One region of the Aquabacter albus genome, then DNA from elsewhere that is predicted to be linked to it. Evidence: predicted binding sites of a transcription regulator. Region 1 holds the regulator's gene; the other holds the start of a gene.
The links. Region 1 encodes PhoB, which activates phosphate uptake and scavenging genes when phosphate is short. Its sites were predicted from a motif close to TGTCATNNANCTGTCAT; they were not measured.
Positions count from the first base shown of each region.

Region 2: a site for PhoB is predicted at 1,637-1,653, ahead of ABLE91_RS10240 (inorganic phosphate transporter). Genes of this name have one in related genera too.

Region 1 is NZ_JBDZDT010000003.1:260,062-264,819, reverse strand. Features, by position in the region: gene pstB (phosphate ABC transporter ATP-binding protein PstB) at 1-447, shown strand, start outside; gene phoU (phosphate signaling complex protein PhoU) at 467-1,192, shown strand; gene phoB (phosphate regulon transcriptional regulator PhoB) at 1,224-1,925, shown strand; gene ABLE91_RS07700 (methyl-accepting chemotaxis protein) at 2,380-4,329, opposite strand.
Region 2 is NZ_JBDZDT010000004.1:105,317-110,074, reverse strand. Features, by position in the region: gene ABLE91_RS10240 (inorganic phosphate transporter) at 1-1,497, opposite strand, end outside; gene ABLE91_RS10235 (ParB/RepB/Spo0J family partition protein) at 1,693-2,556, opposite strand; gene ABLE91_RS10230 (ParA family protein) at 2,710-3,552, opposite strand; gene rsmG (16S rRNA (guanine(527)-N(7))-methyltransferase RsmG) at 3,575-4,258, opposite strand; gene mnmG (tRNA uridine-5-carboxymethylaminomethyl(34) synthesis enzyme MnmG) at 4,339-4,758, opposite strand, start outside.

The DNA of each region.
Region 1 (4,758 bases):
AACATCGCCTTCGGCGTGCGCCTGCACGAGAACCTGAACAAGGCGAAAATGGACGAGCGTGTGGAAAGCTGCCTGCGCAAGGCGGCGATCTGGGAAGAGACCAAGGATCGCCTCCACACCTCCGCACTCGGCATGTCGGGCGGCCAGCAGCAGCGCCTGTGCATCGCCCGCACCATTGCGGTGCAGCCGGAAGTGATCCTTTTGGACGAGCCCACCTCCGCGCTCGACCCCATCTCCACCTCGAAGATCGAGGACCTGATCGACGAGCTGAAGCAGGACTTCACCATCGTCATCGTGACCCACAATATGCAGCAGGCGGCGCGTTGCGCCGACATCACCGCCTTCTTCTATCTGGGCGAACTGGTCGAGGTGGCGCCTTCGGACGTAATCTTTACCAATCCCAAGCAGATCAAGACCCGCGACTACATCACCGGCCGCTTCGGCTGATCGCAAAGGATCCGCGGACATGTCCGAGCATACCGTTACGGCGTTCGACGCCGAGCTGAAGGAAATCGGCCGCAAGGTGGTCGAGATGGGCGGCCAGGCCGAGCGCCTCGTCATTGATGCGGTGAACGCCCTCATGCGCCGCGACGCGGCCCTCGCCCAGCGGGTGATCCTGCTGGACACCAGCGTGGACAACATCCAGCGCGAGATCGAGGAAAAGGCGATTGTCGTCATCGCCAAGCGCCAGCCGGTGGCCTCCGACCTGCGCGAGCTGGTGGCGGCCATCCGCATCGCCAGCGATCTGGAGCGCATCGGCGATCTTGCCAAGAATGTGGGCAAGCGCGTGCTCGCCATCGAAGGCGAATACCACCCGCAGAAGCTGGTGCGCGGCGTGGAGCACATGTCCGACCTGGTGCTCGAGCAGCTGAAGGAAGTTCTCGACGCCTATGCCGGCAAGGACCAGGTCCGGGCCATCGAGGTGTGGCGCCGCGACAGCGGCATCGACACCATGTACACGTCGCTGTTCCGCGAGCTCCTCACCTATATGATGGAAGATCCACGGAACATCTCGGTGTGCACGCACCTCCTGTTCTGCGCCAAGAACATCGAGCGCATCGGCGATCACGCCACCAATATCGCCGAGACCGTCCACTACATGGTCTCCGGCCAGGTGCTGTCCGACGAGCGGCCGAAGGCGGACATCTCCAGCGAGACGTCCGTGCCGTTCACGGGACACGTGCAAGGGTAGTGGCTAAGACATTGGGCAGGGGTGATGGGCAGTGCCGGCACGTATCCTGATCATCGAGGATGAGGAGGCCTTGAGCCTCCTTCTCCGTTACAATCTGGAATCCGAGGGCTATGCGGTCGATGCGGTGATCCGCGGCGACGAGGCCGAGACACGGCTGCGCGAAAGCGTGCCCGACCTCGTCATCCTCGACTGGATGCTGCCGGGCCTGTCGGGCATCGAGCTGTGCCGCCGGTTGCGCACGCGCCCCGAGACCGAGCGCCTCCCCGTCATCATGCTCACCGCCCGCGGCGATGAGACCGAGCGGGTGCGCGGCCTTGCCACCGGCGCCGACGATTATGTGGTGAAGCCCTTCTCGGTGCCCGAGCTGCTGGCCCGGGTGCGCGCGCTGCTCCGGCGCGCCAAGCCCGAGCATGTGGCCACCCTGCTGCGGGCGGGCGACATCGAGCTCGACCGGGAGACCCACCGGGTGCACCGGGCCGGCCGCGAGGTGCATCTCGGCCCGACCGAGTTCCGGCTTCTCGAATTCCTCATGCAGAGCCCGGGCCGTGTCTTCTCTCGCGAGCAATTGCTGGACGGGGTCTGGGGGCAGGACGTCTATATCGACGAGCGCACCGTGGACGTGCATGTGGGCCGCCTGCGCAAGGCCATCAATCGCGGCCGGCAGATGGATCCCATCCGCACCGTGCGTGGGGCGGGCTATTCCTTCAACGAAATGTTCGCCCGCGCGCATTGAGCGCGGGCTCCGGCCGTTCCCGGCGCCGGCGCCGGCGTGAGCGCGCCCACCGGCCCGAGAGAGACGTGCCCGAGATCTCTGCGGTGACACCACACCAAGATCCGGGCGGCCGTGGCGCGAACCTGCCGGCTGTCCCTTCGGCTGAAGACTTGGAGCGCGGTCACGTCTGACGGCCGCGGAATGCTGTCATCAGAAGCGTGATTGTTCTTGGCTGGAGGCAAGGTCACTACCTGTGGGATCGCAATGCTATTCCGACAAGTGGATTTGACCCCATGCCGGCGGGCCTTTGAGGGCGTTCGCCTGCTACTGCGATGAGGCTGGATAAAGCCCAGCCCGGTCCGCAGTGCGGACCGGGCCGAGGATACTCATACTCACCCATGGCACCGGCCGGCACCTTGATGCTGCCCGTTCCGGAACCGCCAGGGCCACCCGGAGGTGGCCTGAGGCCGTGCGATCAGGCGGCGCGGATGCGCAGGACGAAGCTGTCCGTGGCCTGGCGCAGATCGGCGGAGGTGCGGGACAGTTCGGAGGACGCCTCCAGCACCTGGGTTGCCGCAGACCCCGTCTCCACCGCCGTCAGCGCCACCTGCTCGATATTGCTGTTGGCGTTGCGCGCCCCGTCGGAGGCGCGCGAGATGGAATGGGCGATCTCCTGTGTCGCCGCTGCCTGCTGGGTCACTGCGGACGCGATGGTGGTGGAGATGTGGCTGATCGCGCCGATGGTCTTGGCAATGTCGGCAATGGACTTGGCCGCATTGTCGGTGGCGTGCTGGACGGTGGAGATCTGCGCCTCGATCTCGGCCGTCGCCTTCGTCGTCTGGTCGGCGAGGCTCTTCACCTCGCTCGCCACCACGGCGAAGCCCCGGCCCGCCTCGCCCGCCCGCGCCGCCTCGATGGTGGCGTTGAGGGCGAGCAGGTTCGTCTGTCCGGCAATGTTGGTGATGAGGCTCAGAATGTCCCCGATGCGCCGCGCGGCATCGAGCAGCGCCGAGATCTTGCTCGCCGCGTCATTGGCTTCCTGAACCGCCGTGCCGGTGATGCGCGTGGATTCCGTCACCCGGGCGCCGATCTCCTCCACGGAGGCGGACAGCTCCTCCGCGGCGGCCGCCACCGTCTCCACCATGGTGGAGGCGATCTGAGCGGCCTGGGAGGCCTGGTCGGAGCGGCTCGAGGTGGATTCGGCCATGCCCGCCATGGCGCGGGCGGAGGCCTGGAGCTCCTCCGAGGTGGTGGAGACGGCGCCGGCGATGCGGCCGACCGCGCGGTCGAGCTCCTCGGCCACCTCCTGGAAGGCCTTGCGCCGGTCGGCTTCCGCCTGCTCGCGCAACTCCACCTGGTCGTGCTGAAGGCGGACCATCTCCATGGAATTGTTCCGCAGGATCTCGACGGCCCTGCCGATCTCACCGATCTCGTCGCGCCGCTCCGTGCCCGGGATGGTGACGTCGAAGACGCCGGCGGCAATTTTCTCGATCCCCTCCGACATCTGGCGGATGGGCTCGATGACGCGGCGGGTGATGAGGGTGCCGAAGCCGACCACCAGGACAAGGATGAGAAGGCAGGCGGCCGACGCGCCGATGAAGGCGATCCTGGCGTTGGAGATTTTCGTGTCCGCAAGCTGTTCGGCGCCGGCCAGCGCGGCGTCGCGCGGGGCCAGGGCTGCCACCAGCGCCGGGCGGACCGTGTTGCGCCATGCCTCGATGGAGACCTGGGTGTCCCTGCCGGCGACGGCTTCCTGGAAGGTATCCAGGATGAGCTTGCCGAGGACCTGCATGAACTCTTTGTCCGCCTTCTCCACGGCTGCCGTGATGCCGGGCACGTCGTCGAGGTCGTGGGCGGCATGCTGCACCAGGGACCAGAGCGTCGTTATCTGCCCGGTATAGGAATAGAATTGCTGGATCTGGGCCGGCGTCAGGGTGGTCCTGTTTCCGAGATAGCTGGTGAGCATGGTGGAGCGGCGGCCACCAATGTCGCGCAGCATGAGGGAGTAGCGGGCCATGCCCGCGAGGCTGCCGATTTCCCCGTCCTTGTCGTTGATGCGCAGTTCGAGGTCGTCGGACAGCCGGCTGATATTGCCGAGATTGGCCGTCACGTCGGACACGTAGCGGGCTTGAGCCTGCGGGTCGCGCCCGTTCGCCGGCTTGGCGACTTCGCTTTCAACCAGCGCGCGGGCGGTGCGCGCGGAAGCGAGGATCTTGGTGAGCGGGGTTTCGATCGCCGCCTTGTCGGCGGGCGCCAGGGCGGCCAGCGCGGCCTGGGTGCTCGCCACGGATTCGTCCGTCCGCCCCATATTGGCCTTGGCTTCAGAGGAAATCTGCGTCGTGCTCGAAAGCAGCGCTTGATTGAGGTCGCCTCGTTCGACGGAGATTCGCTCGCTCAGGCGGGCGAGACTGGCGAACACCTGCATCAGCGTCTTGGCTTTCGATGCATCGGCCCAGATCTGCCATTGATTGACAGCAAAAATAACGCTGCCTGCGACGGCCACGGCCCCGATAATCGACAGGCAAAGTAAAAACAGCCCCCGGACTCGCATTTTGATCCCCATTATCCCCCTGGATCGAACGAAGCTGAGCGAGTGGGCTTGCGCGAAGCTGTCCTATTTTGTGTACAAAAGAGCTGAATCCCGCGCAGATCCATAAAGTGGATGCAACTATAGTTTGCATTGCGTGATTTTTTGCGTGTAGGGGCGGATGTAGGTCGTCATCCCAGGCGGAATACAGGCCTGTACAGAGGCCGGCCCAGGCATGCGACGGGGAGGGCCGGAGCCTTTCTAAGCCCGCAGCCGTCGCGCCCGCCTGCAAGGAGCCTTGAGCTGCCGGGTGCGGGAGGCTTGCTT
Region 2 (4,758 bases), on a different contig from region 1:
GATGGCCACCGGAAGCGTCAGCACCCAGGCCATGGCGAGGTTGCGGATGGTGGACATCTGCAGCCCGGACTTGTTGGCCGCCATGGTGCCGGCGACGCCGGAGGAGAGCACGTGGGTGGTAGACACCGGCAGGCCGTAATGGTCCGCCGCGAAGATGGTGCCCATGGCCACGAGCTCGGCCGCGCCGCCCTGGGCGTAGGTGAGGTGGGTCTTGCCGATCTTCTCGCCCACCGTGACCACGATGCGCTTCCAGCCCACCATGGTTCCGAGGCCGAGCGCGATGGCGACCGCCACCTTGACCCAGAGCGGGATGAACTTCGTCGCCTCGTCCAGCGAGCGCTTGAAGGCGGCGAGATTTTCCTTGGTCTCCGCGTCGAAGGCGGGCTCGCCCGTCTTGGTCATGAAGCGGATGGTCTCGGAGGCCAGATACATGTCGTTGCGCATGTTCGGCACCGAGGCGGCAGGCACCTGGGCGAGGGTGGAAGTGGTGGCCACCATGGCCCCCATTTCACGGGCGATCTGCGCCAGGGCCGGCACGGTGTCCGGCTTCAGCTCGCGGTCGCGCACATAAGCGGTGAGGATCGCCCGGGGATCGCCGGTCACCGATCCAGGCGCGCCGTTCTTGGTCAGGGAGGCGGCCGTGGCGGCGGTGAGCGCGCGGAACTGGGCGACGTCGGCCGGGTCCACCGCGCGGTTCAGCGCATAGGCGGTGGGCACGATGCCGATGAGGATGAGCATGATGAGGCCCATGCCCTTCTGCCCGTCATTGGATCCGTGGGCGAAGGACACGCCGGTGCAGGTGAGCACCAGGAGGCTGCGAATCCACCACGGCGGGGCCTTGCCTTCCTTCGGCTCCTTGTAGAGCGCGGGGTTCTTCACCAGGGCCTTCAGCGTGAGCAGAAGCAGGCCGGCGGCGAGGAAGCCGACGACGGGCGAGAGCAGGAGCGAGTAGCCGATATTGGCCGCCTGGCTCCAGTCCACGCCCGAGGTGCCGCTATGGCCCTGGTAGATCTGGTTGGCGATGCCCACGCCCATGATAGAGCCGATGAGCGTGTGGGAGGAGGAGGCCGGCAGGCCCAGATACCAGGTGCCGAGGTTCCAGATGATGGCGGCCACGAGGAGCGCGAACACCATGGCCATGCCGGCGCCCGAGCCCACGTTCAGGATCAGCTCCACCGGGAGGAGCTGGATGATGCCGAACGCCACCGCGCCCGAGGACACCAGCACGCCGAGGAAGTTCCAGCAGCCCGACCAGACCACCGCGAAATTCGCCGGGAGCGAATTCGTGTAGATCACGGTCGCCACCGCATTGGCGGTGTCGTGGAAGCCGTTCACGAACTCAAAGCCGAGCGCGATCATGAGCGCCAGCAGGAGCAGGATGAAGGGGATGATGGCGAGCGAGCCGGGTTCGGCCGCCTGCACATCGGTCCAGATGGACCAGGCCACATACATCAGGCCGCCCAGGAGGACGGCGAAGAACAGGAAGGTCTGCATCATGCCCGGCGGCTTGTCGGGAATGACGCTCGAGGACGGTTTATGCTTGTGATGGTGGTGGCCCGTTGCCGGACTGGCCGCCTCGCTCATGGTCGTCCCCTATGCGCCTTTGGACATGAGGCCGCCTGGATGCGCCATGTCGATGACGCACGCATGACGGTACTCGCATGACGTTGGGGTAGAGGGACGTAAGCCGGCCTATTCCGCCCCCAGCCGCCGGCAGAGCAGATCGAGCTGGTCGAGGTCGGAATAGCGGATGCGCAATTCGCCCGCCTCCCCCTTCGACTGGAGCGAGACGGCGAGGCCCAGCACGTCCGACAGGCGCTTCTCCAGGGCTCTGGTGTCGGCGTCCTTGGGGGCGGCGACGCGGTTGGCGATGGCGGTCTTCGCCTTGCCGAGATTTTCCACGTCGCGGACGGTGAGGCCCTTCTCCATGATCTGCCGGGCAAGCTTCTCGGGATCGTCGTGGGACAGAAGCGCCCGGGCGGCGCCGGGGCTAATGCGACCGTCGGCGAGATAGACCTTCACCCCTTCCGGCAGCTTCAGCAGGCGCAAAGTATTGGCGATGTGGGGCCGGCTCTTGCCGATCACCTTGGCAAGGTCGGCTTGGGTATAGTCGAACTGCGCCATCAGGGCCTCGTAGCCCTGGGCCTCTTCCAGCGCGTTGAGGTCGGCACGCTGGACGTTCTCGATGATGGCGACTTCCAGCGCCTCGCGCTCGTTGAGCTCCACCACCACCACGGGCACGTCGTGGAGCCCGGCCTTCTGCGCCGCGCGCCAGCGGCGCTCGCCGGCGACGATCTCATAGCGGTCATGCCCCAGCGGGCGCACCACGATGGGCTGGATGATGCCCTTTTCGCGGATCGAGGCGGCAAGCTCCTCCAGCCCGTCCTCGCGGAAGCTGCGGCGGGGGTTGCGCGGGCTCGGGCGCACGAATTCGATGGGCACGGCCGAGCCGGCCCGGCCCTTCTGATTGGGCGCGGGCCGCGTCTCTTCCGGCCCCATCTCCCCGATCAGCGCCGCCAGCCCCCGCCCGAGCCGCGAACGGCCTTCCTCCGCCATGATGCGTCGTTCCTTATCTTAACGTTGGGGGCCTGCCCCTCTGATTTCGTCATCCGGGGATCCACGGGGCTCCGCCGGGGTGATACCAGCGGCGAGGCGTGGATGCCCGGATCAAGTCCAGGCATGACGTGCGTTTATGCTGCCGCGTGCCGCTTAAGCCGCCACCGCCCGCGCCGCGCGCTCGCGCTGGATGACTTCCGAGGCGAGGCGCAGATAGGCCTGGGAGCCGGCGCATTTCAGGTCATAGAGCAGCACCGGCTTGCCATAGGACGGGGCTTCCGAGACCCGCACATTGCGGGGGATCACCGTGTCATAGACCTTCTCGCCCATGAAGCTGCGCACATCCTGCATCACCTGGTCGGAGAGGTTGTTGCGGTTGTCGTACATGGTGAGGACGATGCCGTGGATGGTGAGCTCCGGGTTCAGCGCGCCGCGCACCTGCTCCACCGTCTTCAGGAGCTGGGACAAGCCCTCCAGCGCGAAGAACTCGCACTGCAGCGGCACCAGGATGGCGTTCGCCGCCGCCATGGCGTTCACCGTGATGAGCGACAAAGAGGGCGGGCAGTCGATGAGCACATAGGTGAAGGGCGGCGCGTCCGGGTCCGCGGCCAGGGCCCTGAGCGCATGGCGCAGGCGGAAGGCGCGGTCGCGCTCATTGGCGATCTCCAGCTCCAGGCCCGAGAGGTCCAGGGTGGAGGGCGCCACATAGAGCGCGGGCACGCCGCTCTCCTGCACCGCCTGCGAAAGGGTCGCCTCGCCGGTCAGCACGTCATAGGTGGAGACCTTGCGGCGCGAGCGCTCGATGCCGAGGCCCGTGGAGGCGTTGCCCTGGGGGTCGAGGTCGACCACCAGCACAGTCTCCCCGATGGCGGCGAGCGCGGTGCCGAGATTGATGGCCGTGGTGGTCTTGCCCACCCCGCCCTTCTGGTTGGCGAGCGCAAGGATGCGCGGCGTGACGCCGCCAATGATGGGGGCGGTGGACGAAGGGTCGATCATGTGGCGCGTGTCCGCGTGTGGCTCACCCCGCCTTCGGTCCCGAGGGACCGGCCGGCGTGGGGGAGGAGGCCGCTTTCTCCGCCCGCGTCACCAGCAGGACCCGTCCGTCGGGGTCGCTGAGGCTGCGGCGAAGTTCAACGTCGAGTGTCCAGTCTTTGCGGGCGGCGGTCAATTCGTTCTGCGCATCCTTTCCTTTCGGAAATAGTCCCAAAGCCCCGGCGGCGAGGAAGGGCGCGGCGAGGTCGAGCAGCTTCGGCAGCGGCGCCAGCGCGCGGGCGGAGACCACGTCCGTGCCCGGCGCAAGCTGCTCCGCCACCTCCTCAATGCGCTGGGGATGCACGCTTACCGGCAGCCCGGCCCGGCGGGAGGCCTCGCGCAGGAAGGCGGCCTTGCGGCTGTCGCTCTCCACCAGCGCCACCTTCGACCCCTCCCGCTCCGCCAGGACGGCGGCGATGACGAGACCGGGAAATCCGCCGCCCGAACCCAAATCCACCCAGGAGAGTGGCTTTTCGGGAACATGGTTAATGAGCTGTAAAGAATCGGCGATGTGGCGCGACCACAGGTCCGGCAACGTCGCCGGCGCGATGAGATTAATCGTTTTCTGCCAATGGGTTAGAAGATCTACAATGAGATCGAGGCGCGCGAGTGTTTCACGTGAAACGGCCTTTTCGACCGCGCTACGGCCGTCCGATACAGCTCTCTTCACCCCGGGCGTAGGCACCTACGACCTCATCTCATACATGTCGTCGGGGCGAATCGGCCCGCGATGAACACCATCCCCGAAATTCACAGGGCCACCGGCTCGGTCGCCCTCTCCTTGGCACCCTGCCGCCGGGCATGGGTGACGAGGAGCGCCAGCGCCGCCGGGGTCATCCCCTCCATGCGGCCCGCCTGCCCCACCGTGCGGGGGCGCACGCGGGCGAGCTTCTGCTTCAGCTCGTTGGAGAGGCCGGGCAGGTCCGCGTAGGCAAGGTCCTCGGGGAGGATCAGGTCCTCGTCCCGGCGCAGCGTGGCGATGTCCGCCGCCTGCCGGTCCAGATAGACGGCATACTTGGCGTCGATCTCCAGCTGCTCGGCGATAGCCGGCGAAAGACCTGCGAAGTCCGGCCAGATGCGGGTGATGACGCCCATGTCCATGTCGGGATAGGCGAGGAGATCGAAGGCCGTGCGGCGCTGGCCGTCGCGGTTCAGCGCGAGGCCGAAGGC